Regions from separate parts of the Kitasatospora sp. NBC_00070 genome, predicted to be linked through region 3. Evidence: riboswitches for the same ligand, from Rfam matches in the RefSeq annotation. Region 3 holds a riboswitch; each other region holds the start of a gene.
The links. Region 3 has a riboswitch for cyclic di-AMP ahead of OHV05_RS20670 (transglycosylase family protein). Riboswitches for the same ligand answer to the same signal wherever they lie in the genome.
Positions count from the first base shown of each region.

Region 1 (9,606 bases), 3.4 Mb from region 3:
CCCTGGCGGTCGGTCTGCAGACCTTCGTCAGCCAGTACGAGAGCCAGTGGAACCTGATGGCCGCCACCTCGGTGCTGATCGCACTTCCCGCAGCCCTGGTCTTCTACCTGGTACAGCGTCACCTCGTGGCCGGACTGACCGCCGGCGCGGCCAAGTCCTGACGCTTCGACGTACCGTCAACTCAGCACCCGCCTCCGTCTGTTGCCGCGTGCCGCCGGTCCGTACCCCGGACCGGCGGGACGACACCTAGTCCCCAAGGGATGACTGTCCATGACCCAGAACCTGGCCGACACCTCCCGGCCCGCCGCCGAGTCCATCGCTGCGAACGGTGCTGCCTCCAGAGGCTGGTGGCGGGATGCGGTCATCTACCAGGTGTACCCGCGCAGTTTCGCCGACTCGAACGGGGACGGCATGGGTGACCTGCCAGGTGTCCGCAGCCGGCTGCCGTACCTGAAGGCGCTGGGCGTGGACGCGGTGTGGCTGTCGCCGTTCTACGCCTCGCCGCAGGCGGACGCGGGGTACGACGTGGCGGACTACCGCGCGGTGGACCCGATGTTCGGCACCCTGCTGGACGCGGACGGGTTGATCCGGGACGCGCACGAGCTGGGCCTGCGGATCATCGTGGACCTGGTGCCGAACCACTCCTCCGACCAGCACGAGTGGTTCCAGCGTGCGCTGCGCGAGGGACCGGCCTCGCCGCTGCGCGAGCGCTACCACTTCCGTCCCGGCAAGGGCGTCAGTGGTGAACTGCCGCCCAACGACTGGGAGTCCATCTTCGGCGGCCCGGCCTGGACCCGCACCGTGAACCCGGACGGCACCGACGGCGACTGGTACCTGCACCTGTTCGCCCCCGAGCAGCCCGACTTCAACTGGGAGAACCCGGCGGTCGCCGACGAGTTCCGCTCGATCCTGCGGTTCTGGCTCGACATGGGCGTGGACGGCTTCCGGATCGACGTCGCGCACGGCCTGGTGAAGGCCCCGGGCCTGCCCGACCTGGGCGGCGCCGACCAGCTCAAGCTGCTCGGCAACGACGTGATGCCGTTCTTCGACCAGGACGGCGTGCACGCCATCTACCGCGCCTGGCGCCGGATCCTGGACGAGTACCCCGGCGACCGGATCGGCGTCGCGGAGGCGTGGACCCCGACCGTCCAGCGGACCGCCAACTACGTCCGCCCGGACGAGCTGCACCAGGCGTTCAACTTCCAGTACCTGGGCACCTCCTGGGACGCCGCCGAGCTGCGCGAGGTGATCGACACCTCGCTGGACGCGATGCGTCCGGTGGACGCCCCGGCGACCTGGGTGCTGTCCAACCACGACGTCACCCGGCACGCGACCCGGTTCGCCAACCCGCCCGGTCTCGGCACCCAGATCCGTACCCCCGGCGACCGCGAACTCGGCCTGCGCCGGGCCCGGGCCGCCACCCTGCTGATGTTCGCGCTGCCCGGTTCCGCCTACGTCTACCAGGGCGAGGAGCTCGGTCTGCCGGACGTCACCGACCTCCCGGACGAGGTCCGGCAGGACCCGTCGTTCTTCCGGCAGGCCGGTCAGGACGGCTTCCGGGACGGCTGCCGGGTGCCGATCCCGTGGTCGGGCACCGAGGCGCCGTACGGCTTCGGCCCCACCGTCGGCGGCCCCAGCTGGCTGCCGCAGCCCGCCGACTGGGCCGGGCTGAGCGTGGAGGCGCAGGCCGGGGACCCGACCTCGACCCTGGAGCTCTACCGCAGCGCGCTGACCGTCCGGCGGGAGCACCCGGACCTCGGGGCCGGTGCCTCGGTGGAGTGGCTGGACACCCCGGCCGGGGTGCTGGCCTTCCGTCGCGGCTCCTTCGTCTGCACCGTGAACGTCGGCGCCGAGCCGGTCCGGATCGAGGCCCCCGGCCGTATCCTGCTCTCCTCCACCGAAGCCGTCGCGGTGGACGGTGCCACCCTGCTGCCGGCGGACAGCACCATCTGGTGGGCGGTCTGACGTGGTTGCAATAGGCTCTGGGATCGTGACTACGGCGCGACTTTCGGACATCGCGGCGCAGGCGGGGGTCAGTGAAGCGACCGTCAGCCGCGTCCTCAACGGCAAAGCAGGGGTTTCGGCCACGACCAGGCAGACGGTGCTGGCCGCCCTGGACGTGCTCGGCTACGAGCGCCCGACCCGCCTGCGGCAGCGCAGCGCCGGCCTGATCGGCCTGATCACCCCCGAGCTCAGCAACCCGATCTTCCCGGCGCTGGCCCAGGTGATCGAACAGGTGCTGAGTCGGCACGGGTACACCCCCGTGCTCTGCACCCAGACCCCGGGCGGTTCCACCGAGGACGAACTGGTGGAGATGCTGGTCGAGCGAGGGGTGGCCGGCATCGTCTTCGTCTCCGGTCTGCACGCCGACTCGACCGCCGACCACGACCGGTACGCCAAGCTGACCGGCCGTCAGGTGCCGTTCGTGCTGATCAACGGGTACAGCGAGAAGATCGCCGCCCCGTTCATCTCGCCGGACGACCGGGCCGCGATGTGGATGGCGGTCCAGCACCTGGTCGAGCTCGGCCACGAGCGGATCGGCCTCGCGGTCGGCCAGCGCCGGTACGTCCCGGTGCTGCGCAAGATCGAGGGCTTCACGGCGGCGGTGCGCGAGCTGCTCGGCCTGACCGAGGCGGAGGCCGAAGGGCTGGTCCACCACACCCTGTTCAGCGTCGAGGGCGGCCACGCCGCGGCCAACGCGCTGCTCGACAAGGGTTGCACCGCGATCGTCTGCGGCAGCGACATGATGGCGCTCGGCGCGATCCGGGCGGTCCGGCAGCGTGGGCTCGCGGTGCCGCAGGACGTCTCGGTGGTCGGCTTCGACGACTCGCCGCTGATCGCCTTCACCGAGCCGCCGCTCACCACCATCCGTCAGCCGGTCGAGGCGATGGCCACCGCCGCCGTCGACGCCCTGCTGGAGGAGGTCGGCGGGAGCCCCGGGCAGCGCGCCGAGTTCATGTTCCAGCCCGAGCTGGTGATGCGCGGCTCGACGGGCGCCCACGCCAAGGGCTGACCGGACGCACCGAGGCGGGGCACGAGAACTCTCTCGTGCCCCGCCTCGGTGCGTCCGGTCAGCCCTCCTGGACGGGCGGGCCGACCCGGTCAGTCGGTCGGCGGCTCGTCGGGGGCCGCGCGCAGCTCGGCCAGCTCGGCCTCCAGCTCGGCGACCCGGCTGTTCAGGCGCTGGACGTCCTGGACCGCGTCCAGGTAGTTCGCCTTGTGCCGCTTCGCGACCTCGCTGAGGGTGTCGACCCGGTCGGCGAACGCGTCGCGCTCGACGGCCAGCGGCTGGACGGCGGTGTGGAAGACCGCCTCGGCGATCCAGTCCGCCCAGGCGTTGATGTGCTGGGTGCCGGCGGCGCCGCCGAGGTCGGCGTTCTGCAGACCCTGGAGCATCGCGGGCCGGATGGTCTCGGCGATCCGCTGGGTCGCGGTGGGCGGCACGGTCATGGCTGGTCCTCGCGGTCGAACTGTGGGCTGGCAACTCCGCGACATGACCGACGAAGCGAAGGCGCACATCACCGCCAGGATAATCGCTGCGGGCAGGCCGCTGCCCCGGAGCCGACCAGGGTCTCCGGGGCAGCGGCCTGGGGTGCGTCAGACGCGACCGGCGAAGTCCGGCGCCCAGTTGGCGATGGACTCGGTCTTCACGCCCGCCCGCGGGTTGGCGGCCTCGACGTACTTGCCGTCGCCGATGTAGAGGGCGACGTGGTAGACGCCGGAGTTGCTGCCGTTGTTCGACCAGAACAGCAGGTCGCCGGCCTGGAGGTTGTCCAGCGAGACCCGGGTGCTGGCGTCCGCCTGGTCGTTGGCGACCCGGGGCAGCGAGATGCCGGCCTGGCGGAAGGCCGCCTGGGTCAGACCCGAGCAGTCCCAGCCGCCGTTGCTGCTGCCGCCGTAGACGTACGCCTGGCCGAGCTTGGACATCGCGAAGTTGATCGCGGCGGCCTTGCTGCCGGTCGCCGCCACCGCGGTGGTGGCGGTGGAGCCGGACGCGGCCTTGGTGCTCTTGGTGGTCTTGGCGCCGGTACCGGCCGACGACGAACTCGGCGCCGGGGCGGTCGACTTCGGCGCGCTGGTCACCACGGTGGTGGTGCCGCCGAGGGCCAGCTGCTGGCCCGGGTAGATCATGTCCGGACCCTCGGACAGGATCGCCTTGTTCAGCTCGTAGAGCTTCTCCCAGCCGCCCTCGACGTTCTGGCTCTGCGCGATGGTGGAGAGCCAGTCACCGGCGACCACGGTGTAGCTCTTGGCCGCGGTGGTCGTGGTGGTGGTCTGCTGCTCGGCCGCCTTCGGCGCCGGGGTGGCCGCCTTGGGGGTGGTGGCCTTCGGCGTGGTGGTCTTGGCGGTGGTGCCGGTCGAGGAGGTGTCGACCTGGGCGGCGCCGCCGCCCTTGGTCAGTCCGGCCTGCACGGAGCAGACCGGCCAGGCGCCGGGGCCCTGGGAGGCGAGCACCTTCTCGGCGATCGCGATCTGCTGGCCCTTGCTGGCCTGGTTGGCCTGGGCGGCGTACTGCTTGCCACCGAACTCGGCCCAGGTGCTGGAGGTGAACTGGAGGCCGCCGTAGAAGCCGTTGCCGGTGTTGATGCTCCAGTCGCCGGTGGACTCGCACTGGGCGACCTTGTCCCAGGTGGAGACGGTGGCGGCGGACGCGGAACCGGCGGTGAGGCACGGGACCGAGAGGCCGATGCCGACCACACCGGTCGCGGCGATCAGACGGCGGGTGCGCTTGGACGCGCTGCTGGACAGCATGAAGATGCGTTCCTCTCCCACGCCTGCGAGGTGAGCTGTCGGATTCGGGCTGGAGTTGCCCGGCCGTGCGTGAGCACGGCTTCACCCCAAGCCTGAAATCGGTCAAATCGGACCAATTGCAGGCGACTTACCTGTGGTTCCCCCGCCCCTGCCATGGTGTTTTGCTCTGCTGCCTGTTCATCCGATGGCAGGACTCGGCGTTCCGGATGAACTGGGTCCGTGTGGCCACGAACAGGGGAGCACGTTAGACAGACTTAAGTTCAAACCGCAAACCTCTGTGATGTGGATCATGCTTTCTTTATGGAACCTTCATGATGCTGAAGTGTCCGTTCCGGTGATGGGTTTCGATCGAATCTGATCAAATCCCTTCCCGTTCAAGGGACTTGCCTATGCTTCAGGCGAGGCGGCCGCAGGCGCGGCCCGGGGGAGGGGTGCGCGGCACCATGCGGCACGCGAAGAGGCCCGGAGCGGGACCGGAAGATAACGACTCGGCAAAGACCGGGCGCAGAAAGCTACTCGGCTGGATCGCGGCCGGCACGGCGGCCGCCGCGATCGGGGTGGAGGAGCTGGTCCGGCACACCGGTGACGCCCCTGACGTCGCCTCGGCTCCGCCGCCGCCCACGCCCGGGGCCGCCCACTCGCACGGTGACCCGCTGCCGTCCGCCTCCCCGGAGCCGTCGCCTTCGCCCTCCCCGGAACCGAGCCGGCCGGCTCGTCCGTGGTCGGACCCGGCCGGCTGGGGCGGCAAGCTGCCCGGCCCGGCCGCCGCCGTCCGGATCGCCGACCACGTGGTGCTGGACGGCGATGCGGCGGTCGGCTCGTTGGTGGTCGAAGCATCCGGTTCGCTGACCTTCGCGGCCGACCGCTCGGTGGTGCTCAGCTCGGCGGGCAACGTCGAGGTCAAGGGCAGTCTGACGCTGGCCCCGGCCGACGCCGCCCTGCACACCCTGCGGTTCCCCGACGTGGACGAACGGCGCTTCCAGGGCGGTGGTATGACGCTGATGCCGGACGACACCGGTCTCTGGGTCACCGGGGCCGGCTACCTCCGACTGGACGGCGCCGCCAGGACGGCCTGGGTGCGCGCCACCGGCGCGCTGAAGGCCGGCGACACCCGGATCACCCTGGCCACCGAGCCGACCGGCTGGCGCCCCGGTGACGAGCTCGCCGTCACCCCGACCGGGGCGCCCGCCGGCGACGGTTTCTCGGAGCGGTACGACCTGCGGACCATCGCCTCGATCAGCGGCGGTACGGTCACCCTGGACGGCCCGCTGAAGTACCCGCATCCCCGGGTGGCGACCGGAGGGGGCGTCACCGTCGGGGCGGAAGTGCTGAATTTAACCCGTAATGTCCGAATCGAGGGCACCGAGAAGGGCCGCGCCCACGTCCACCTGACCAGCTCCCGGAAGTCCGACGTCCGGCACGCCGCGCTGCGCTGGCTCGGACCGCGCGGCCCCGGCAAGGACCAGTGGAACGGCAAGGCGGTCACCGAGCCGGTCCTCGGCCGGTACGGGCTGCACTTCCACATGCTCGGCGACACCAGCCGGGGCACCGTGGTCGAGGGGGTGGTGGTCCGCGACACCGGCAGCCACGCCTTCGTCCCACACGCCAGCCACGGCATCACCTTCCGCAGCTGCATCAGCCACCAGACCTGGGAGGACGCCTACTGGTGGGACGGGCCGCTGGACACCCGCACCCCGCAGGGCCCGTCGGACGACATCACCTACGACTCCTGCGTCGCCTCCCGGACCCTCTTCGACCCCAACCCGCGCGGCTACCGGCTGACCGGTTTCAGTCTCGGCGCGGGCACCGGCGGCGTGGCCAGGGACTGCGTGGCGGTCGGCGTCCAGGGGGCGACCGGCGCCTCCGGCTACCACTGGCCGGAGACCAGCGAGGGCGTCTGGACCTTCGAACGCTGCCTGGCCCACAACAACCTCGAGAACGGCATCTTCGTCTGGCTGAACGCCCAACACCACCACGTGGTCGGCCAGTTCGTGGCATACCACAACGGTGGCTGGGGCATCGAGCACGGCGCCTACCTGAACGACTTCGACTACACCGGCAGCGTCCTGTACGGCAACGCCGCCGGGGGAGTGGCGCTGCACGCGCTCGGCCGGGACAAGGGGACGATCCTGGACGGCCTGCTGATCGACGCGGCGGGCCAGTCCGACTTCGCGGTCTCCACCATGCACCACCAACTGCCGGGGGAGACCGTCCTGGTGACCCGCAGTCGGCTGACGGGTTATCGGAAGGCGGGCGTCGCGTTCCGCGCGCTGGACGGCGGGGCACCCGAGGACATCGCGGTGCTGGACTGCGAGTTCGGCGGCCCCGAACTCTGGTTCGACCCCGCCCTGCCGGAGCCCAAACGCATCGTCTTCCGCCCGGCCGGCCAGACCCAGGCCGTCGAGGTCCGCCGCGACAACTCCCGCACCCCCACCACCGCCACCCCGGCCCCCCGCCCGGTGACGACCCCCCAACTCGCCCTCCACGACACCGCAGCCCGCACCACCCGCCTCGCCTGACCATCAGGCAGATGCTCGGCCCGCTACGGAGTCAGGGGCTCGGGGCCCTGCTTTTGGCAGATGCTGCGGTAGTCAGGGGCTCGGGGCTCTGCGGTTGTGCGGCTCCGCCGCGTGGGCGACGCCGGCCTCGGAAATGGTCACCGTTGGGTAGGTGGTCAGGCACTTTCGCAGTGACCCGCACGCCAGATCTCCTCGCAGTTCCCCGAGCCCCTGGACCGTAGCCCCGAACGCCCTGCCAAAGGCGCAGCGCCGAGCCCCTGGGAAAGCCGAGCGCAGCGTTATGCCTGGTCGGCGAGCACGGTCTCCAGCGCGGACAGGTACGCCGAAGCGATCAGCTGGCCGAGCGCCGCGTAGGCGCCGAGCGGGGCGGCCCCCGGGCAGCCGGTCTCCTCCGCCGCCGTCGCCAGCAGCTCGGGGTCGGCCTCGGGGCCGATCACCAGCGGGGCGAGGGCCGGCCGGACCGACCCGGTCGCCCGGAGGTGCTCGACGGCGGCCCGTACGGAGCCGGGCACGTCGAGTGCGGCCGGCACCACCGGAACCGCGAGCCGGGCGGCCAGCAGCACTCCGGTGATCCCGGCGGCCGCGGCCGCCTCCTCGCCGCCGGCGGTGGTGAGGACGACGCCGTCCGCCGCCGTGGCGATCGCGAACAGCCTGGCCCGGTCGGCGCGGGCCAGCCCGGCTTCGGAGAGCCGGACGTGGACGGCCTCGGCGAGCAGCGGGTGCGGGCCGAGCACGTCGGTGACGGTGGCGCCGGTCTCGGCGGCCAGTCGGTGCAGGTCCGTCAGGAAGCCGTGCGGGCCGGGCAGCAGGGGCACCAGGACCGGGGCCGGAAGCCCGGCCCCGGCGGCCCGGGCGAGCACCTCGGCGACGGTGGGGTACTCCGGATCGGTGCTCTCCAGGTACGCGGCGGCCGCCTCGATGCCGGGCTGTTCGCCCCGGACGATCGAGAGCAGTTCCTCGACCACGGGGCGGGACTCCGGACCGGCGGTGGCCGGGACGGCCAGCACCAACGACGGCGAACCCGCCGGGATCTCCGGCCGCTCGGGACGGCGGTGGCGCCCCCGCGCACGGGAGCCTGGAGTGCGGACGGGCAGTGGCGGGCCCGGGATGGCTGCTGTGCTCATGGCGGAGATCGTAGGACATTCCGTGGACCGGACCACAGTCGGCCCGCTCTCCGGACGGTGATCGGCGTCACAATCCGGCCGAGGTGACGGATCGTGAGGCGGCGGGAAAAGCCCGGCAAGATCGACAACCCGCTGGAGTTCGAGTACGCGCAGTCATCGGTATGTTCACGAATCGCTCGGATTTGTCCGCATAAGTGGCGCCAACTTGCCTGCCCGACGGGCCTCGTGGAGGGATGATGCCCATACGGTGCACGCGCAAACACCCGTGCTGATGCACGTGCACTGGAGCTATCATCACGTCAAGTGAGGCGAACGCCAGGCACGTCGGGGAGAATTCGAATGCAGAACACTTACAACGGCATGGCTGCTGCGGACCTCGAAAACGTGGTCTGGCAGAAGAGCCGGCACAGCAACTCGCAGGGGAACTGCGTGGAGTTCGCGGCGCTGCCCGGCGGCGACGTCGCGATGCGCAACTCCCGGTTCCCGGAAGGACCCGCGCTCATCTACACCCGGGCGGAGATCACCGCCCTGCTGCTCGGGGCGAAGGACGGGGAGTTCGACCACCTGGCCGGCTGACCCGGCGTCATCCTGGTGGTGCGTCAGAGGCCGTCGTGGAAGTCACCGCGACGGCCTTCGTCATGTCCTCGTGTACTGGTGGAGCGTTCGGGCGGAGCCGTCCCGGCGGTGCCCGCGACCTCAGGCGGAGCGCCGGTGGCGGCCCGCCGTCTCGTTCTCGGCCTCGAAGACGGCCCAGACGACCTTCCCGGCGCCGGCCAGTGGGTGCCAGCCCCAGGCCCGGCTGAACGAGTCGACCAGGTGCAGACCCCGGCCGGACTCCGCGACGAAGTCGGGCTCGCGGGCCACCGGGCCCCGGCTGCTCGGGTCGCTGACGGCACAGACCACCTGCGGTGAGCGGTGCACCAGGCTGATCCGGATCGGGAGCCGGGCGGCGACGGCCTGGGTCGGACCGGGCTGGGCCGGTACCCGGACCGACTCGGTGAGTATTCGGACCGACTCGGCCGACGGAGCGTCGGTGCGCTGCTCCAGTGCGTGCCGGAGCGCGTTGGTCACCAGCTCGGAGGCGACCAGCGCGACGTCGTCGAAGAGTGCGCCCAGGCCCCAGCCGTGCAGTGTCGACCGGGCGAACTCCCGGGCGGTTCTGACGGCTTCGAAGCGGGGAGCGAGAGTGCAGGTGACCACGTGGGGGTCGA
Region 1 is NZ_CP108247.1:1,078,435-1,088,040, reverse strand. It holds gene OHV05_RS05090 (sugar ABC transporter permease) at 1-161, shown strand, start outside; gene OHV05_RS05085 (glycoside hydrolase family 13 protein) at 271-1,965, shown strand; gene OHV05_RS05080 (LacI family DNA-binding transcriptional regulator) at 1,991-3,013, shown strand; gene OHV05_RS05075 (hypothetical protein) at 3,103-3,450, opposite strand; gene OHV05_RS05070 (transglycosylase family protein) at 3,598-4,773, opposite strand; cyclic di-AMP (ydaO/yuaA leader) riboswitch at 4,760-4,962, opposite strand; gene OHV05_RS05065 (hypothetical protein) at 5,196-7,271, shown strand; gene OHV05_RS05060 (sirohydrochlorin chelatase) at 7,550-8,395, opposite strand; gene OHV05_RS05055 (DUF397 domain-containing protein) at 8,735-8,971, shown strand; gene OHV05_RS05050 (ATP-binding protein) at 9,092-9,606, opposite strand, start outside.
Region 1: it holds a riboswitch for cyclic di-AMP, as region 3 does, so the genes downstream of both, OHV05_RS05070 (transglycosylase family protein) here and OHV05_RS20670 (transglycosylase family protein) in region 3, are expected to answer to the same signal.

Region 2 (9,606 bases), 2.7 Mb from region 3:
GAGTTCCTGCACTTCGACCTGGCCGGCGACTCCAAGGTCGAGGAGACCGAGGTGCTGGCCGAGACGCTGGAGTCGGTCCGCTGCCGCTGGTGCAACGCGGTCGACCAGGTCGAGTTGGTGGCCCGTCCGGACGCCGAGCAGGCGGCCGCGGAGCAGCAGGAGTCCTGACCGGTGCACCGGCCCGGGCCCGCGCGGAGTGTGGCGCGGGTCGGGTCGGGGCACGGTAACCGCGACAATTGCAGAGAGCGGTGTGTTTGAGGGCAGCGGCAACCGGCCGTACGGACCCCGCGGAGCAGGATCGGAGCCGAGGACGTGGTGGACGCAGCATGGGGGGCGGCCGAGTCGCAGGAGCAGCCTCCCGCGGCCGCGACCCCGGCCGCCCCGGAGCAGGCCGACGCACCGCCCGCTCCTGCCGACCCGACCGATCCCACTCCCGGTGACAGCCCCGAACAGCTCGGCCGACCGCTCCCCGAGGGGGTCAGGCACCGGGTGGTGGGCATCGCCGCCGACGCGCTCGGCGGCCTGCCGGCCGCCGAACTGCCGGTCTCGCTGCGCCAGTACGCGAAGTTCACCCCGGCCCGGCGGGCCAAGTACGCGGCCACCGCGCTGGCCGCCGCGCTGGAGGCGGACCCGGCGTTCCGGCTGCGGATAGCCGATCGGCTCCGGCTCGGGCAGCCGGATCTGGTGAGGGCGCTGGAGGCGGGCAGCGTGCCGGGCGCCGCCGACCCGATGGACGTGGCGGCGGCCGCCTACCTGCTGCGCCCGGCCGGCTGGGCCCGGCTGGTCGCCGAGGCGGGCGAGCAGGTCGAGCGGGCCGGCGCCGAGGGCGCGGCGGCCGAGGCGGCCCGGCTGGTGGAGAAGCTCCAGGAGGAGCTGGCCGAGCTGCGCGCCCAGTCCAGGGCCGACCTGGACCGGCAGCGGGCCGACTCGGAGGGGATCCGGCGCGAGGCGGAGTCGCTCCGGAAGAAGGTCCGGACGCTGGAGAGCGACACCCGGCGGGCCCAGGCCGAGGCCCGCAAGGTGCAGGCCGAGCTGGCCGAGGTACGGGCCGGGGCGGCCACCGAGCACAGCGCGGCCGAGGCCGAGGCCCGTCGGCTGCGGCACCGGATCGCCGAGCTGGAGACCGCCCTGGAGGCCGGCCGCCGTTCGGCCCGGGAGGGCCGCAGCGTCGAGGACATGCGGCTGCGACTGCTGCTGGACACCGTGCTGCAGTCCGCCCAGGGCCTCCAGCGCGAGCTGGCCCTGCCGGTGGCGCAGATCCACCCGGCCGACCTGGTGGACGCGGTGGCACCGGCCTCCGCCTCGCCGCACGACGTGGCCCGCCGGGCGCTGGCCGAGGACGACCCTGCGCTGCTCGACCAGCTGCTGGCGATCCCTCAGGTCCACCTGGTGGTGGACGGCTACAACGTGACCAAGACCGGGTACCCGACGCTGCCGCTGGAGCAGCAGCGGATCCGGCTGCTCGGCGGTCTGGCGATGCTGGCCCAGCGCACCCAGGCCGAGGTGACCTGTGTCTTCGACGGCCAGGACCTGGACGTGCCGGTGATCCTGGCGCCGCCGCGCGGGGTCCGGGTCCGGTTCAGCCGGACCGGGGAGACCGCGGACGAGCTGATCCGGCGGCTGGTCAGGGCCGAGCCGCTGGGGCGTCCGGTGGTGGTGGTCTCCACCGACAAGGAGGTCGCCGACGGCGTGAAGAAGGCGGGTGCGCGCCCGGTGGCCTCACTGCTGCTGCTGAAGCGGCTGGCCAGGCCCTGACGGTGACTGACTGCAGGTCAGGGCGGGGTGGCCGGGTTGTGTCGGTCCGGTGAATTCCGGTCCCCGGCGGGAAGTTCGTGGCGGTAGGGGAGTGGCGCACCCGTGACAACTTCACTAGGGTCTGGCGTCAAACCTATTTTCTGGACAAGCACCCGATCGGGTGAGGTCGCGTCCAGGAGTGATGAAGGAGCTCTTCCTTTGGCTTCCCACCGCCGCCCCAAGCAGCCGAGCCGTGCACGGGTCTCCGTGCTGACCGCTGCCGCAGCGACCGCGGTCGCCCTCTCGGCGCAGGCGGGTGCCCACGCGGCGCCGGCCAAGCCGAGCAAGGACGAGGTCAAGGTCCAGGTCGACGCGCTCTTCAACGAGCAGGAGCAGGCGGCCGAGCGGTTCAACGGCGCCAAGGAGCGGACCGACCAGCTGCGCAAGCAGGCCGAGCAGCTGCAGGACCAGGTGGCCCGCGGCCAGGAGCAGATGACGGCCCTTCAGGGCGGCCTGGCGGCCGTGGCGGCGCAGGAGTACCGGGACGGCGGGGTGGACCCCTCGGTCGCCCTGATGCTCTCCTCGGACCCGGAGAACTACCTGACCAAGGCGTCCAGCGTCGACCAGGTGAACCAGACCCAGGCGCAGAGCCTGAAGACGCTCCAGGACCAGCAGCGCCGACTGGACCAGCAGAAGATCGAGGCCGCGGAGACGCTGGCCGAGCTGGACCGCAACACCAAGGTGCTGAACGACGCCAAGGCCGAGGTGCAGAAGAAGCTGGCCGAGGCGCAGAAGCTGCTCAACCAGCTGAGCGCGGCCGACCGGAACGCGGTGCTGGGCGACCGCGCCTCGCGCGGCGGCGAGCGGATCGACGTCGGCAACCTGCCGCCCGCCAGCGGCTACGCCGGTGCGGCGGTCTCCGCCGCGATGGGCAAGCAGGGCAAGCCGTACGTCTGGGGCGCCACCGGACCGAACTCCTTCGACTGCTCCGGCCTGGTGGTCTGGGCGTACGCGCAGGCGGGCGTCTCGCTGCCGCGCACCTCGCAGGACCAGGCCTCGGTCGGCACCAACATCGGCAAGGACTGGGCCAACGCGCAGCCGGGCGACCTGGTGATCTACCACCCCGACGCGCACCACGTCGGGATCTACATCGGCAACGGCCTGGTGGTGCACGCCCCGCACACCGGTGACGTGGTCAAGGTGATGAAGGTCGACGCGATGCCGATCAAGACCATCCGCCGGGTCTGATCCACCGTCAGCCTGATACGGCATAACGGACATCTCCCCATCAAGGCGTCCAACTGACGCCTCGTGACACGCCCGGGCCCGTCGGAACCTCCCTGTGATCTGGGACACCTCCGGCGGGCCCCGTCGCGTCCGCATCCCGGGAATTCGTCGGCGCAGCGTGCATTTCCGATCACGCTCGGTCGCAATCACCGAAGAATCACGACTTCATTCCGACTTTTTTCTTACAAGGATTTGAACCGATCACGGTTGGGTTACTAGGGTCCTTCTCGAACCACCGCACTGTCGATCACCCAACCTGGGTGGCGGCGGGGGTTACCGCCGAGTTCGAGACGCAGCGGGGCAGTTCCGACTGCCCTACGGGGAAGCCCTCTCGGGGGCGCTGTCGATCGGAGCCGGGGAACCACGTTCCTCGGGGTGAATCGGCGCCAGGTCGACGGACCGTCACGAGACGGCCCGACGGTGAGGCGCTGTAGGGCATCTCTTCCAGCCCGAACCCGTCAGCTCACCCGGTAGGCGGACGTAGGAAGAAGGAGCCCGCCTTCGTGGCGTCCCATCGTCGTCCCAAGCCTGCCGGCCGTACCCGGGTCTCGATCATCACGGCTGCCGCCGCCGCTGCGGTGGCGCTGTCCGCGCAGACCGGTGCGCACGCCGACCCGAACCCCACCAAGGACGAGGTCAAGTCCCAGGTCGACCAGCTCCACGAGCAGGCCGAGGACGCGACCGAGAAGTTCAACGCGGCCACGGAGAAGCAGCAGACCCTGCAGAAGCAGGTCAGCGGCCTTCAGGACGAGGTGGCCCGGCAGCAGGCCCAGGTGACCACCCTGCAGAGCACGCTCGGCGAGATCGCCGCCGAGCAGTACCGGACCGGCGGGATATCGCCCACCGTCCAGCTGATGCTCTCCAGCAGCCCGGACGCCTTCCTGGGCCAGGCCGACTCGTTGAGCCAGCTCGGCGCCTCGCAGGCGGACACCCTGAAGACGCTGAAGGGCGAGCAGGGCAAGCTCGACCAGCAGAAGTCCGAGGCCCAGAACAAGCTCGCCGACCTGGAGCGCACCACCCAGGAGCTCCGGGCGGGCAAGGACGAGATCCAGGCCAAGCTGGCCTCCGCGCAGGCGCTGCTCGACACGCTCAGCCGCAAGGAGCAGGACGAGCTGCGGGCCGCCGAGGCCAAGGCCGCCGCCGACTCGGCCGCCAAGGCGGCCACCGAGTCGAAGACCGCCGCGCCGGACCGGGCCTCCCGCACGGAGACCAGGACCGACCTGAGCGGCCTGCCGGCCGGGTCGTACGCGGGCACCGTGATCGCCGCCGCCGAGGCGGAGATCGGCAAGCCGTACGGCTACGGCTCCGTCGGCCCGAACAGCTTCGACTGCTCCGGCCTGATGGTCTGGGCCTTCAACAAGGCCGGGATCTCGCTGCCGCGCACCTCGGAGTCGCAGATGGGCGCCGGTCAGAACATCGGCACCAACATCGCCGACGCCAAGCCCGGTGACCTGATCATCTACCGCGGGGGCGGCCACGTCGGCCTCTACGTGGGCAACGGTCAGATCGTGCACGCGCCGCGCACCGGCACCCTGGTCCGGCACGAGTCCGCCACGGTCATGCCGATCACCCGCATCGTCCGGGTCTGACCACCCGTCCGTCGTAACGCCCGCAGGCCCGGCCACGTGCCGGGCCTGCGGCGTTTCCGGCTGGCCGAGCAGATGTCCGATTGATGGTCAAATATTCGACACTGTAGGGGTTTGGACTAGATCGCCGTGACTCGCTAACGTCTGCCCCCGGACCTTCGCAAGGACGGCCGCCCGACCGGGCGGCGGCGGTGGCCCGGCGCAGGAACGGAGCAGCCGCCGGTATGTCGACGCACAGTCGTTCCCCCCTGCCAGGCGCCCGCCGGTTCACCCGGGCGCTGGTGTTCACCGCAGCGGCCACCACGGTGCTCGGGGTGGCCTCGGCGGGCGCCGCCGGGGCCACCCCGGGCGCCCCGGCCGAGCCGCCCACCCGCAAGGACGTCAAGGCCCAGGTCGACCAGCTGTACGAGGAGGCCGAGCAGGCCTCGGAGAAGTTCAACGCGGCCCAGGAGCAGCAGCGGCAGCTGCAGTCCGACACCGGCTCGCTGCAGAACCAGGTGGCGGCCGGCCAGGACGAGCTGAACCAACTGCGCTCCGGGCTCGGCTCGGTGGCCGCCGCCCAGTACCGGGCGGGCGGCATCGACCCGGCGGTGCAGCTGATGCTGGACTCCGACCCGGCCGGCTACCTGTACCGGGCCCGCACCCTGGACCAGACGGCGGAGCGGCAGAACGACACTCTGCGCCAGGTGATCGACAGTCAGCGCCGGCTGGACCAGCGGCGGGCCGAGACCACCGCCAAGCTGGCCGAGCTGGAGTCCGTCCGGCGCACCCTGAACGAGAGCAAGCAGGAGATCCAGCAGCGGCTCACCAAGGCCCAGCGGCTGCTGAACTCGCTGGGCGCGGGGGAGCGGGCCAGGATGGCCGACGACGACGCCAGGGACGCCGCCCGCCGGGCCGCCCGGGGCGCCGAGCGGGTCGACCTCGGCAACCTGCCCGCCGCCTCCGGACGGGCCGCCGCCGCGCTGGCCGCCGCCAGCGGCAAGATCGGCTCCCCGTACGTCTACGGTTCCACCGGGCCCCGTACGTTCGACTGCTCGGGTCTGATGTACTGGGCCTGGCGGCAGGCCGGAGTGACCCTGCCGCGCACCTCGCAGCAGCAGGCCAACGCGGGGCAGCGGATCAGCCTCGCCGAGGCCCGGCCGGGAGACCTGGTGATCTTCTACAGGGACATGCACCACGTCGGGATGTACGCCGGCGGCGGTGTGGTGGTCCACGCGCCCTACCCCGGCGCCCGGGTCCGCTACGAGAGCGTCAACGCGATGCCGGTCAGCGGGGTGGTGCGGGTCTGAGCGGCGCTCGGCGGGCGACCGCCGGCCCGACCCCGGACGGCGGGGCGCGGGTCGGCGGTCCCGTGCTGTCCCGCCGGGCCGCGCTGCTGCTCGCGGCGGCCGGGCTGGTGCAGCTCTCGCCGCCGGTGGCCCGGCCGGTCCGGGCGCCCTCGGTACCCCCGGTCCGTTCGGCGAGCGCCGAGACGGTCCGGGCCCGGCCCCGGATCGAGGCGCTGCTCGCGGACCGGGCCAGGGCGCTGCTCCGGCTGGACCGGAGCGCGCTGGCGGCCGGGGTGACCCCGGCCGGCCGGGCCGCCGAACTCGCCGGGCTGGCCCGGCTGGCCCGCGTCCCGTTGGCCGAACTCTCCTACCGGATCACCGACTTCGCCGAGCCGGTCGGCGATGCCGTCACCCTGACCGTCGAACTCGGCTGGCGGATCGCCGAGTTCGACGACCTCCCGGCCGTGCTGACCCGGCGGATCGGGTGCGAGCTGGTGGACGGCGAGTGGCTGCTGGCCACCGACCAGCCGGTCGGTGGCGCCGCGCTCTGGGACCTCGGCGAGGTCCGGGCGGTGCAGGGCGGGCACAGTCTGGTGCTGGGTCAGGCCGACCCGGCCGCGCTGGCCGCCGCGGCGGCCACGGCCGACCTGGCGGTCCCGCTGGTGACCGAGGTCTGGGGCGGGGACTGGCCCGGCCGGCTGCTGCTCGGCTTCCCGGCCACCGGGGAGCAGTTCGCCCGCCTGCTCGGGGTCTCCGAGGCCGGGTACCAGGGCATAGCCGCCGTCACCACGGCCGCCGCCGGGGCGCCGCTGCACAGCCCGGCCGACCGGGTGCTGATCAACCCGCAGGCGTACGCCGGCCTCAGCGAGCTCGGACGCAGGGTGGTCACCGTGCACGAGGCCACCCACGTCGCGACCCGGGCCGACACCCGGCCGTGGACCCCGCTCTGGCTCTCCGAGGGCGTGGCCGACTACACCGGCTACCGGGGCGCCGGCCGCAGCCCGAAGCAGATCGCGCCGGAACTCGCCCGGGCCGCCGCGGTCAAGGGCTTCACGGCCGCACTGCCCGCCGACACCGACTTCGCGGCCGGCTCGGCCGGCATCGGCCTGGCGTACGAACTCGCCTGGTCCGCCTGTGACCTGATCGCCCGCCGGTTCGGCGAGCAGCGGCTGGTCGGCTTCTACCGGGCCGCCGGGGCCGCCGGGCCGACCGGCGACCGGGAGGAGTGGCTGGACGGGCTCTGCCGGGCCCGGCTGGGCCTCGGACTGGCCGACCTCACCCGCGAGTGGGGCGAGGACCTGCACCAGCGTTTCGCGCACTGACCGGGGGCCTCACTGGCGGACGCCCGCGCTGTCGATGCCGTCCAGCAGGTCCTGCTCGTACGCGATCCCCGGCCGGACCGGGTACCCGGCGGGCACCGGCGCCTCCAGGGCGGGCGGCAGCACCAGGGTGCGGACCGGTTCGACCACCCGGGTGGAGCGCCAGAGCCGGACGCAGGACAGGATCGTGGCGGCCAGCAGCAGCAGGTTGCGCACGCTCAGCACCACCACGCCCCACAGCTGACTGTTCAGCACCTGGCCGAACAGCACCGGGAACTCCAGCGTGGTGAACAGCGTCGCGGCCAGCACCAGCAGGGCCACCGGCCGCTGGCTGGTGCCACGCACCGTCAGGCAGACCGCGGTCAGGCCGACCACCCAGATCAGGTACTGCGGGCTGATCACCCGGCTGGTCACGGTGAAGATCAGCAGCGCGGTCAGCGCCGCGTCGAAGCTGGTCGCGGTCTGCCAGCGCTTCGCCCGGAGCCGCCAGAACAGCAGCCAGGCGAAGCCGACCACGCTGGCCCCGACCGAGACCTTGGAGATCACCGTGACCCAGGGCCCGAGCATCTCGACCGAGCCGTAGTTCATCTTCACCTCGCCGTGCCAGCCACCGGCCAGCCGGGCGAAGTGCAGCGGCAGCGCGCCGAGCGACTCCACCTCGATGCCGCGGTCCCGCTGGAACTTGAGGAACTCGAAGGCGCCGTTCATCCCGGCCGCGAGCAGGAAGCCCAGCGCACTGAACGAGGCCACCGCCGCCGTCCAGGACCGTCTGGTCCGGCGGCCCTTCGGGGTGCCGATCAGGGCCAGCACCGGCCAGACCTTGACCAGCCCGCCGAGACCGAGCAGCGCACCGCCGAGCGCGGGGCGCCGCAGCACCACCAGGAGCCCGGCCACCGCCAGCGCGGTGACCATGATGTCGTACCGGCAGTAGACCGTCGGCCCGAGCAGCGGCACGCCCGCGACCCAGACCCAGGCCCCGGTGAAGCTCCGGCCGCGCCGCGTCCCGGCCCGCATCAGCAGGGCCATGGTGAGCGCGTCCACCAGCCCGCAGACCACCCAGAACGAGACCAGGTACGACCAGGGCAGCAGCCCGGGCAGCAGGATCACCAGGGCGGCGCCCGGCGGGTACTGCCAGGTCACGTCGTCCAGCGGGAAGGTGCCGGTCTGCAGCACCTGGTACCAGCCGTGGTAGATCACCGAGACGTCGGCGGTCACGTCGGTGTTGGAGATCCCGATCACACCGAGCACCATCAGCACGATCAGCACCCGGGTGGCCAGCCAGCCCCCCGCCAGGCCCCAGAGCGCTCCACCGGCCGGGGACGCCGCCGGACCGCGGTCGGCACCGCCCGCACTGATGCCGGTACTCCCGGTCGGGGCCAACTCCACCGCACTCCCTCGTTCTCCTTGGTGCACGCCGCGCGGATCCACCCCCGAGCCCCCGTCCGTTCTCGCCGTACCGTCTCCGCGTACCGGACCGGCACGGCTGCCCACCCTAATCAAAAGCGTGCCGCCCCTGCCGGTCGCGTTCCCGGCACACCGGGGCGTTGACCTATGGTACGGATCAGCGACCGGTACACCGAGCACCCCCCGACCGAGCGAGCCGTGGCATGCACAAGACTTTGATCGTCACCAACGACTTCCCGCCCCGCCCCGGCGGCATCCAGGCCTTCGTCCACAACATGGCGGTGCGCCAGCCGGCCGGCAGCATTGTGGTGTACGCCTCGAACTGGCGGGACGGCAGCGAGGTGGCGAAGTTCGACGCCGAGCAGCCGTTCCCGGTGATCCGGGACCGGACGAAGATGATGGTGCCGACGCCCCGGGTCACCCGGCGGGCCGCCGAGATCCTCCGCGCCGAGGGCTGCGACTCGGTCTGGTTCGGCGCCGCCGCACCGCTCGGCCTGATGGCCCCCGCGCTGCGCCGGGCGGGTGCGGGCCGGCTGCTCGGCATGACGCACGGCCACGAGGCCGCCTGGGCCCAGCTGCCGGTCTCCCGGCAGCTGCTCCGCCGGATCGGCGCTGGCACCGACACCCTGACCTACCTCGGCGAGTACACCCGCTCCCGGATCGCCGCCGCGGTCGGCCCCGAGGCGGCCGCCCGGATGGTCCAGCTGCCGCCCGGCGTGGACGAGCAGACCTTCCGGCCGGACTCCGGCGGTGCCGAGGTCCGCGCCCGGCTCGGCCTGACGGACCGTCCGGTGGTGGTCTGCGTCTCGCGGCTGGTGCCGCGCAAGGGGCAGGACACCCTGATCGCCGCACTGCCGCAGATCCTCCGGGACGTGCCGGACGCGGTGCTGCTGATCGTCGGCGGCGGCCCCTACCAGGGCGACCTGGAGAAGCTCGCCGAGGCACGCGGGGTCAGCGCCTCGGTCCGCTTCACCGGGGCGGTGCCCTGGTCCGAGCTGCCCGCCCACT
Region 2 is NZ_CP108247.1:1,730,245-1,739,850, reverse strand. It holds gene OHV05_RS08070 (hypothetical protein) at 1-168, shown strand, start outside; gene OHV05_RS08065 (NYN domain-containing protein) at 313-1,755, shown strand; gene OHV05_RS08060 (NlpC/P60 family protein) at 1,954-2,982, shown strand; cyclic di-AMP (ydaO/yuaA leader) riboswitch at 3,350-3,514, shown strand; gene OHV05_RS08055 (NlpC/P60 family protein) at 3,525-4,610, shown strand; gene OHV05_RS08050 (NlpC/P60 family protein) at 4,832-5,896, shown strand; gene OHV05_RS08045 (hypothetical protein) at 5,959-7,197, shown strand; gene OHV05_RS08040 (glycosyltransferase 87 family protein) at 7,207-8,580, opposite strand; gene OHV05_RS08035 (glycosyltransferase family 4 protein) at 8,802-9,606, shown strand, end outside.
Region 2: it holds a riboswitch for cyclic di-AMP, as region 3 does, so the genes downstream of both, OHV05_RS08055 (NlpC/P60 family protein) here and OHV05_RS20670 (transglycosylase family protein) in region 3, are expected to answer to the same signal.

Region 3 (9,606 bases):
TGATCGTGGAGCGCGGCGACACCTTCGGGCTGTCCCAGCTGCACCAGCTGCGGGGCCGGGTGGGCCGTGGCCGCGAGCGCGGCTACGCCTACATGCTGTACCCGCCGGAGAAGCCGCTCACCGAGACCGCGCACGAGCGGCTGGCCACCATCGCCCAGCACACCGAGATGGGTGCGGGCATGTACGTGGCGATGAAGGACCTGGAGATCCGCGGCGCGGGCAACCTGCTCGGCGGCGAGCAGTCCGGGCACATCGCGGGCGTCGGCTTCGACCTCTACATGCGGATGGTCGGCGAGGCGGTGGCCGAGTTCCGCGACTCGCTGGCCGGCGGCGGGGCGGAGCCGGAGGAGGAGCCGCTGGAGGTGAAGATCGAGCTGCCGGTGGACGCCCACGTGCCGCACGACTACGCCCCCGGCGAGCGGCTGCGGCTGCAGGCGTACCGATCGATCGCGGCGGTCAACTCCGAGGACGACATCGTCCAGGTCCGGGAGGAGCTGACGGACCGTTACGGCAAGCTGCCGGAGGCGGTGGAGAACCTGCTGCTGGTGGCGGCGCTGCGGCTGTACGCCCGGCGGTGCGGGATCGGTGACATCACGCTGGCCGGGGCGAACGTCCGGTTCGGGCCGGTGGAGCTGCGCGAGTCGCAGCAGCTGCGGCTGAACCGGCTCTACCCGCGCAGCCAGGTCAAGGCCACCGCCCAGCAGCTGCTGGTGCCCCGGCCGTCCACCGGGCGGATCGGCGGCAAGCCGCTGGTCGGGCGTGAACTGCTGGACTGGTGCCGGGAGTTCCTGAGCACGATGTTCGACGACCTGGCGGGCGCGAGGAAGTAGGCCCCCGGCCCGCCCTCGGTCGTCGTACGGGCGGTCAGCCCTCGGCGCCGGTCCGGCGGCGGGTGGCCAGCACCAGCGCGGCGCCGGCCGCGAGGGCGGCCGCACCGCCACCGACCTGCCACGGGAGCCCTGCGCCGCCACCGGTGGCGGCCAGCTCGGCCGCCGGGGCGGTGGTGGTCGTGGTGGTCTCCGTCGTGGTGACGTTCGCGGGCGTGACGGTGCCGGGCTTGTCCTTGGCGGCTGCCTTGTCCTTCGCGGCCTGCTCGGCGGCGGCCCGGTCCTTCGCCGCCTGCTCCTCGGCGGCCTTGTCCGCAGCGGCCTTGGCGTCCGCCTTGTCCTTGGCGTCGGCCTTCGCCCAGCCGGTGTTCAGGAAGGCGGCGATCAGCTCGTACGGACCATTGAGAGCCTTACTGGCTCCGGCCTGCACGGCGGGGCCGCCGACCCCGGAGCGGCGGGCGGTCTCCACCCGGTCGTCCACCTCGGCCTTGTCCCGGCCGCCGTTGAAGAACGCGCCGATCGCCTGGTGGTCAACGGACTCCAGCGCGGCCAGGGCGGCCTTCCGGACGGCCGGCCCCTCGGTCTCGGCGAGCCGGCTGACCGTCACCCGGTCGGCGCTCCGGGCCTTTCCGAGGCCGGTGGTCAGGAACTCCTGGATGGCCGCGGCGGTGTTCACGTCCAGGGCGGCGCCGGCAGCCGCCTGCACCGCCGGGCCGCCCTCGCCGAGGGCCCGGGCGACCCGCACCCGGTCGTCCGTCAACTGGGCCGCGTACCGGCCGGTCCCGAGGAACTCCACCCGGTCCGCCGGGGTGCCGTCCATGGCCTTCTGGGCTGCCGCCATCAGGTGGCGTCCGGTGCTCTTGTCGCCGATGATCCGCAGGATCGCGACCCGGTTGTCCTCGTCCGCCTGGTCCGGCGCCGAGATCCCGGCCGGTGCCGGGGTGTCGGCGGCCGAGGCCGTGGTCGGGAAGAGGATCGCCGGGGCGAGTGCCACTGCCGTCAGGACGGTCGAAACACGGGACAACTTCATTGAACGGAACCCCACCTGCACGCGATGATCAGAGGATCGAATGATAGTTCGCCGACAGTTCGAGTCGACAACCGGTATTCGACGTCCGGAATGCCGGGGAAAGAAGTCTTTTGGCTCGCGCCGACACCCTTGGCCAAACGCCCCGGAGATTGGAGACTGAGCACCGACAGGAGAACCACGCGCACCCCACAACTCCCGGGAGCCCCACGTGATCCGCACCCGCTCTGCGCTCCGCCACGGCCGAACCGCCGTCGGTGCCCTGCTCGCCGGGGCCGCCCTGGCCGCCTGCGGTGGGGCGCCCCACCAGGGTTCGGCGGCCGTGGTCGGCGGCGCGCAGATCACCATCGCCTCGGTGGAGTCCCGGGTGGCCGGACTCCGGGACGCCGTCGCGGCCGAGTCGGGCGGCGAGCAGACCACCGAGCGGGCCGGGCTGGTCCGGCGCACGGTGGCCGAGCTGGTGCTCAACCAGGTGGTGGACCGGGCCCTGGCGGACCGTCAACTCACCGTCACGGACGGGGAGATCGACGAGGCCAAGGCGGGCGAGGCCAAGCTGCTCGGCGGCACGGCCGAGCTCGAACGCGAGCTGCTGTTCAAGCAGAGCGTCCCGGCCGGCGACGTCTCCGCCTTCTACCGTCAGCAGTTGGGCATCCAGAAGCTCGCCGCCGCCCAGGGCAAGGACGCCCGCACCGCCGAGGGCGACGCGGCTATCCGGGCCGCCCTCACCGATGCCGGGGCCAAGCTGAAGATCGAGGTCAACCCGCGCTACGGCCGGTGGGACGTCCAGCAGATCGGCCTCACCAACACCGTCTCCGACTGGCTCAGGCAGCCGGTGGCCGGCGGCGCCTGACGCCGGCCCGGCCAGGTAGGTTCGAAGGGTGGACACTCCGAAGCTGATCCTGCTCACCACCACCCACCGGGTCGCCCCCGGCCTGCTCTCCTGGCCCGCCTGGCAGGCACTGCACGGGGCGACCCGGGTCCTCGCCGGGGACCAGGACCACCCCCAACTCCCCGCCGTACGCCAGGCCGGCGTCGAGGTGGAACTCGTCGAGCGCGACACCGCCCCGGCGCTGGCCCGGCTGTTGACCGGCGCCGAGGGCACCGTGGTCTGGCTCGGCAGCTCCGACGGCGACCCCGGGCTCACCGACGCGCTGGCCCGGATCGCCGTCGAGGAGGCCGGCCGGGTGCCGGAGATCGAGCTGCTGCCCGGCTCCTACGACCTGCCCGGCGCCCGACTGCTCGACCTGGTCTCGGTGATGGACCGGCTCCGCTCGCCCGGCGGCTGCCCCTGGGATGCCGAGCAGACCCACGACTCGCTGGTGAAGTACCTGGTCGAGGAGACCTTCGAACTGGTCGAGGCGATCGAGGAGGGCGACCGCGAGACCTTCCGTGAGGAGCTCGGCGACGTCCTGCTCCAGGTCTTCTTCCACTCCCGGATCGCCGAGGAGGACACCGAGGAGCCGTTCTCCGTCGACGACGTGGCGGGCGACATCGTGGACAAGCTGATGTACCGCCACCCGCACGTGTTCGGCGACGTCGAGGCCACCGGGTCCGCCCAGGTCGAGGCCAACTGGGAGCAGCTCAAGGCCGCCGAGAAGCAGCGCGACTCCATCCTGGACGGCGTCCCCGCCGGGCTCCCCTCACTCGCCTACGCGGCCAAGCTGGTCTCCCGCGTCCGCCGGGCCGGCTTCACCGCCGTCCCCGACGCCCCGTACGCCCTCCCGACCGAGCTCACCCCGGAGTCGGCGGGCCGACTGCTCCTCGCGGTCGCCCAACGCGCCTACGACGCCGACGTGGACATCGACGCGGCCCTCCGAGGGGCGGCTCGCGCCTACCGCGACGACATCCGTTCCGCCGAGAAGTAGGCAGTCGCCGACTTTTTGGCAGGTGCTTCAGCTCTACGGTCAGGGGCTCGGGGCTCTGCGACGCCGGCCTCGTTCAGGGTGATCGTTGCGTAGGTGGTCAGGCACTTTCGCAGTGACCCGAACGCCAGATCTCCTCGCAGTTCCCCGAGCCCCTGGGTAGTAGACGGCTGAGCGCCTGCCAACAGCGCAGCCCCGAGCCCCTGGACCGTAGATGCCCGAGGGCCTGCCTAGTGCGGGACGTGGACCCCGCGTTGGCGGGGGATGACCTCGCTGATGGCGTCGCCGATCTGGGCCAGGAGTTCGGCCAGCGGGTCGAGGTGGTCGGGGAGTTCGGCCAGTGGGAGGATGCGCTCGCCGTCGGGGCCCGCCACGCAGAACAGGTCGATCGGGCCGAGGTGCTCCGCGGCGGTGGCCACCAGCGCGGCCACGTCACTGGGCTGCCGGGCGTCGCCGCTGACGCCGACCACGGGGCAGCCGGGCCGGTCGAGTTCGGTGGCGAGGTCCTCGGCGACCCCGGGGCGCTGGTCGGCGATCAGCATGCCGGCGGCCCCGGCCGCCGCGAACCGGCGGGCCAGCTCGATTCCCGAACCGCCTTCGAGCACCGCGATGACCACCACTGCCCCGGCTACCCGCATGGCCTGCTCCTCCCAAAGAGCTACGCCCGGTGGAGCACGCCGCACCGGCGTCCACCGAGACCGTATCGGAGGATCGTAAGCACGCCACGATCCTCCGCAAGAGCAATTACCCGCCAGGTGACCCAGCTCACTCCTCTTGTGGCAGGTTACGGTGCACGACATGCCGGACACGTACCGAACCACCCAGCCGGAACTCTTCACCTGGGAGTTCGCCGCCGACCCCTATCCCGCGTACGCGTGGCTGCGCGAGCACGCGCCGGTGCACCGCACCACGCTGCCCAGCGGGGTGGAAGCGTGGCTGGTCACCCGGTACGCGGACGCCCGGCAGGCGTTGGCGGACGGGCGGCTGTCGAAGAACCCGGCGCACCACAGCGGGCAGGCGCACAAGACCGGCCGGGTCGGCATCCCGGGCGAGCGGCAGGCGGATCTGATGACGCATCTGCTGAACATCGACCCGCCGGACCACACCCGGCTGCGGCGGCTGGTGTCGAAGGCGTTCACGCCGCGCCGGGTGGCCGAGTTCGAGCCCCGGGTGCAGCAGCTGACGGACCGGCTGATCGACGACTTCGCGGCCCGCGGGTCGGCCGACCTGATCCACGAGTTCGCCTTCCCGCTCCCCATCTACGCGATCTGCGACCTGCTCGGGGTGCCGCCGGAGGACCAGGACGACCTGCGGGACTGGGCCGGGGCGATGATCCGCCACCACGGCGGGCAGCGCGGCGGGGTGGGCCGGGCGGTGAAGCGGATCCGGACCTACCTGCTGGAGCTGATCCACCGGAAGCGGGCCGACCTGGGCGACGACCTGATCTCCGGGCTGATCCGGGCGAGCGACCACGGTGAGCACCTGACCGAGAACGAGGCCGCGGCGATGGCCTTCATCCTGCTGTTCGCCGGCTTCGAGACCACCATCAACCTGATCGGCAACGGCACCTACGCGCTGCTCCGCAACCCGGCCCAGCGCGCCCTGTTGCAGGAGTCGGTGCAGCGCGGCGAGACGGCGCTGCTGGCCACGGCGGTGGAGGAACTGCTGCGCTACGACGGCCCGGTGGAGCTGGCCACCTGGCGGTTCGCCACCGAGCCGCTCACCATCGGCGGGGTGGACATCCCGGTCGGCGACCCGGTGTTGGTGGTGCTGGCGGCGGCCGACCGGGACCCGGCCAGGTTCGCCGCGGAGAACACCCTGGACCTGGCCCGCAAGGACAACCCGCACCTGGGGTTCGGGCACGGCATCCACTACTGCATCGGTGCCCCGCTGGCCCGGCTGGAGGGTCAATTCGCCCTGGCCACGCTGCTGACCAGGCTGCCCGACCTCCAACTGGCCGCCGAACCGGAGGAGCTGCGCTGGCGGGGCGGGCTGATCATGCGCGGGCTGCGGGAGTTGCCGGTCTCGTTCACGCCGGAGGTCACCGACCCGCACTGACGGCGTGTCGGTCAGATCTGATCAGGCGTGATCTGAGTACACATCAATCCGGACATACCAGTATGGTTTGTGGACGACCCGCAGCGGAGCGTGATTTCTGTGTGATCTGTTCGACATAAGCTTGTGATCCATCGGGTCATCTGCTTACTCTCCCTGGTGTTCGCAGCTGCGAACCCCGAGCGCGGAACGCCGAATCCTGCCCGCCGCGCTGCCGGGACACCGACCAGACCCTTGGGCAGGGGCGGGGGACCCAGGTAAGTCGCCGTCCCCCACGGCTTGGGGTGAAGCCGCCAGCAGTGGCGGCCGGGCCACCTCCCGGTCCGAACCCGACAGCTCACCTCGCAGGCGTGCGGAGAGGGACTTCTTCATGCTCTTCACCGGTTCGGGCCGTCATCGTCGTCGTACGCAGACCGAGAAGGCCATCGCCGTGGCGGGTGTCGCGGGCGTCGGCCTCGCACTCCCGCTGCTGACCGCCACCGGCGCGCACGCCGCCCCGGTCGACACCTGGGACAAGGTCGCCCAGTGCGAGAGCGGCGGCGACTGGGGCATCAGCACCGGCAACGGGTTCTACGGTGGCCTCCAGTTCACCCCGAGCACCTGGAAGGCGTTCGGCGGTCAGTCCTACGCCCCGCAGGCCAACCAGGCCAGCAAGGGCCAGCAGATCGCGGTCGCCGAGAAGGTGCTCGCCTCGCAGGGCCCCGGCGCCTGGCCGGTCTGCTCCGTCAAGGCCGGCCTGAGCAAGGGTGGTTCGGCCGCCCAGGTCGACACCTCGGCCGGCAAGTCCTCCCGCTCGGAGACCCGTACCCCGGCGCCGAAGGCCACCCCGAAGGCCGCCGCACCGAAGCAGGAGACCGCGCCGAAGCCCGCCACCCCGAAGGTGGACGCGCCGAAGGTCAGCACGCCGAAGCACGCCGCCCCGGCGCCCGCCACCGGCGGATACACCGTCAAGTCCGGCGACACGCTCTCGGACATCGCCGCCGCGCACGGCCAGGACTGGCAGCAGGTCTACCAGGCCAACCGGTCCACCATCGGTGGCGACCCCGACCTGATCCTGCCGGGCCAGCTGCTCAAGCTCGGCTGACGCGGAACTCCCGCGACACTCCGTCAGCAGGGGCCGTACCACTTCCGGGTGGTACGGCCCCGTTTGCGGTCATTCAGGTGAACTACCGATGAGTAGCCGGGCCACACGGTGAGACGGGACCAAGGTCAGCGTGGCCCCGGGCTCCGGTGCGGTTAGGCTCTGGTCGTAACGACAACACATCCCGCTTCCGTCAAGGAGATGCCACGTGCCGTCCATTGATGTCGTCGTAGCCCGTGAGATTCTCGACTCCCGTGGCAACCCCACGGTCGAGGTCGAGGTCGGTCTGGACGACGGCAGCACCGGCCGTGCCGCCGTCCCGTCGGGCGCCTCCACCGGTGCCTTCGAGGCCCTCGAGCTGCGTGACGGCGACAAGAACCGCTACTTCGGCAAGGGTGTCGAGAAGGCCGTGCTGGCCGTCATCGAGCAGATCGGCCCGGAGCTGGTCGGCTACGACGCCACCGAGCAGCGCCTGATCGACCAGGCCATGCTCGACCTGGACGCCACCCCGGACAAGTCCTCGCTCGGTGCCAACGCGATCCTCGGTGTCTCGCTCGCCGTGGCGCACGCCGCCTCCGAGGCCAGCGACCTGCCGCTGTTCCGCTACCTCGGTGGCCCGAACGCGCACGTGCTGCCCGTCCCGATGATGAACATCCTCAACGGTGGGTCGCACGCCGACTCCAACGTCGACATCCAGGAGTTCATGATCGCGCCGATCGGCGCGGAGTCCTTCTCCGAGGCCGTCCGCTGGGGCGTCGAGGTCTACCACACGCTCAAGGGCGTGCTGAAGGAGCGCGGCCTCTCCACCGGTCTGGGCGACGAGGGCGGCTTCGCGCCGAACCTCGACTCCAACCGCGAGGCGCTCGACCTCATCGTCGAGGCCATCAAGAAGGCCGGCTACACCCCGGGCAAGGACGTCGCGCTCGCCCTGGACGTCGCCGCCTCCGAGTTCTTCAAGGACGGCGCCTACCAGTTCGAGGGCAAGGCGCTCTCCTCCGCCGAGCTGATCGCGTACTACGCCGAGCTGGTCGCCGCGTACCCGCTGGTCTCGATCGAGGACCCGCTGGACGAGCAGGACTGGGACGGCTGGAAGGCCATGACGGACGAGCTGGGCGACAAGGTCCAGCTGGTCGGTGACGACCTGTTCGTCACCAACCCGGTCCGCCTGGCCCGTGGCATCGAGACCGGCACCGCCAACGCGATGCTGGTGAAGGTCAACCAGATCGGTTCGCTGACCGAGACCCTGGACGCCGTCGAGCTGGCCCAGCGCAACGGCTACCGCTGCATGATGTCGCACCGCTCCGGTGAGACCGAGGACGTCACCATCGCCGACCTCGCCGTCGCCACCAACTGCGGCCAGATCAAGACCGGCGCCCCGGCCCGCTCCGAGCGCGTCGCCAAGTACAACCAGCTGCTGCGCATCGAGGAGATCCTCGACGACGCCGCCGAGTACGCCGGCCGCGGCGCGTTCCCGCGCTTCAAGTCGGCCGAGTAGTCACACCAGGACGTCGGGCCCGCCGGTCGGCGGACTGACACACAGGCGTCTGCACCGGTGCCCCGGCTCCCACCCCGTAGGGTGGAGGGCCGGGGCACCGGCATGTGATCAGGAGGGGTACCAGCGATGTGGAAGATTCCGGGCTTGGCGGCGCGACCGCGCTTCACCAGCCGGGCCACCGTGCTGGTGCTCGTCCTCTGCTCGCTGGTGGCGATCCTCGCCTACCCGACCCGGCAGTTCATCTCGCAGCGCTCGGAGATCTCCGCCCAGCGGGCCAAGGCCGAGCACGCCAGGCAGCAGGTCGAGCAGCTCCGCCGGGAGCGGGCCCGCTGGCAGGACCCGGAGTTCGTCAAGGCGCAGGGCCGGCAGCGACTGCACTACGCGATGCCCGGCGAGACCCCCTTCATCTCGGTGGACCCGAACCCGCCGAGCAGCAAGTCCTCCTCGGCCGACGCGGGGGCAGCCCCGCAGGCCAAGGCCGCCCAGCCCTGGTACGCCAGTGTCTGGGACTCGGTCGACCAGGCCGACTCCACCCCCGTACCCGCCAGAGGCAGCACATCCCCATGACTGAGAACCCGACCGTCCCGGACCAGGACGTCGCCGCGATCGCGGCCCAGCTCGGCCGCGTCCCGCGCGGCCTGCGCGGGGTGGCGCACCGCTGCCCGTGCGGCAACCCCGACGTGGTGGAGACCGCGCCCCGGCTGCCGGACGGCACGCCGTTCCCCACCCTCTACTACCTGACCTGCCCCAAGGCCGCCTCGCTGATCGGCACCCTGGAGGCGGACGGGGTGATGAAGGATCAGACCGCCCGGCTGGCCGAGGATCCCGAGCTGGCGGCGGCGTACCAGAAGGCGCACGAGGACTACGTCGCGCGCCGGGACGCGATCGAGGTGCTGGAGGGCTTCCCGAGCGCCGGCGGCATGCCGGACCGGGTGAAGTGCCTGCACGTGCTGGTCGGCCACTCGCTGGCGGCCGGTCCGGGGGTCAACCCGCTCGGCGACGAGGCGATCGGGATGCTGGAGGAGTGGTGGGCCAAGGGCCCCTGCGTCTCGCCCGAGGAGGTCGAGGCGGCCGGTGGCCGGGTGGCCAGGAACCGGGCCAAGAACCAGGACCACGCGGCCGTGATCGCCGCCAAGGAGCAGCTGGCCGCCGAGCGCGCCGCCAAGAAGCGCGCCGAGGCGGAGCAGGACGCCGAGCAGACCGGGGAGTCCGCGTGAGCACCACCCGGGTCGGCGCGATCGACTGCGGCACCAACTCGA
Region 3 is NZ_CP108247.1:4,466,232-4,475,837, forward strand. It holds gene mfd (transcription-repair coupling factor) at 1-830, shown strand, start outside; gene OHV05_RS20645 (ALF repeat-containing protein) at 865-1,857, opposite strand; gene OHV05_RS20650 (hypothetical protein) at 2,066-2,704, shown strand; gene OHV05_RS20655 (MazG family protein) at 2,733-3,719, shown strand; gene OHV05_RS20660 (SDR family NAD(P)-dependent oxidoreductase) at 3,947-4,354, opposite strand; gene OHV05_RS20665 (cytochrome P450) at 4,515-5,774, shown strand; cyclic di-AMP (ydaO/yuaA leader) riboswitch at 5,986-6,136, shown strand; gene OHV05_RS20670 (transglycosylase family protein) at 6,142-6,855, shown strand; gene eno (phosphopyruvate hydratase) at 7,061-8,347, shown strand; gene OHV05_RS20680 (septum formation initiator family protein) at 8,474-8,914, shown strand; gene OHV05_RS20685 (DUF501 domain-containing protein) at 8,911-9,564, shown strand; gene OHV05_RS20690 (exopolyphosphatase) at 9,561-9,606, shown strand, end outside.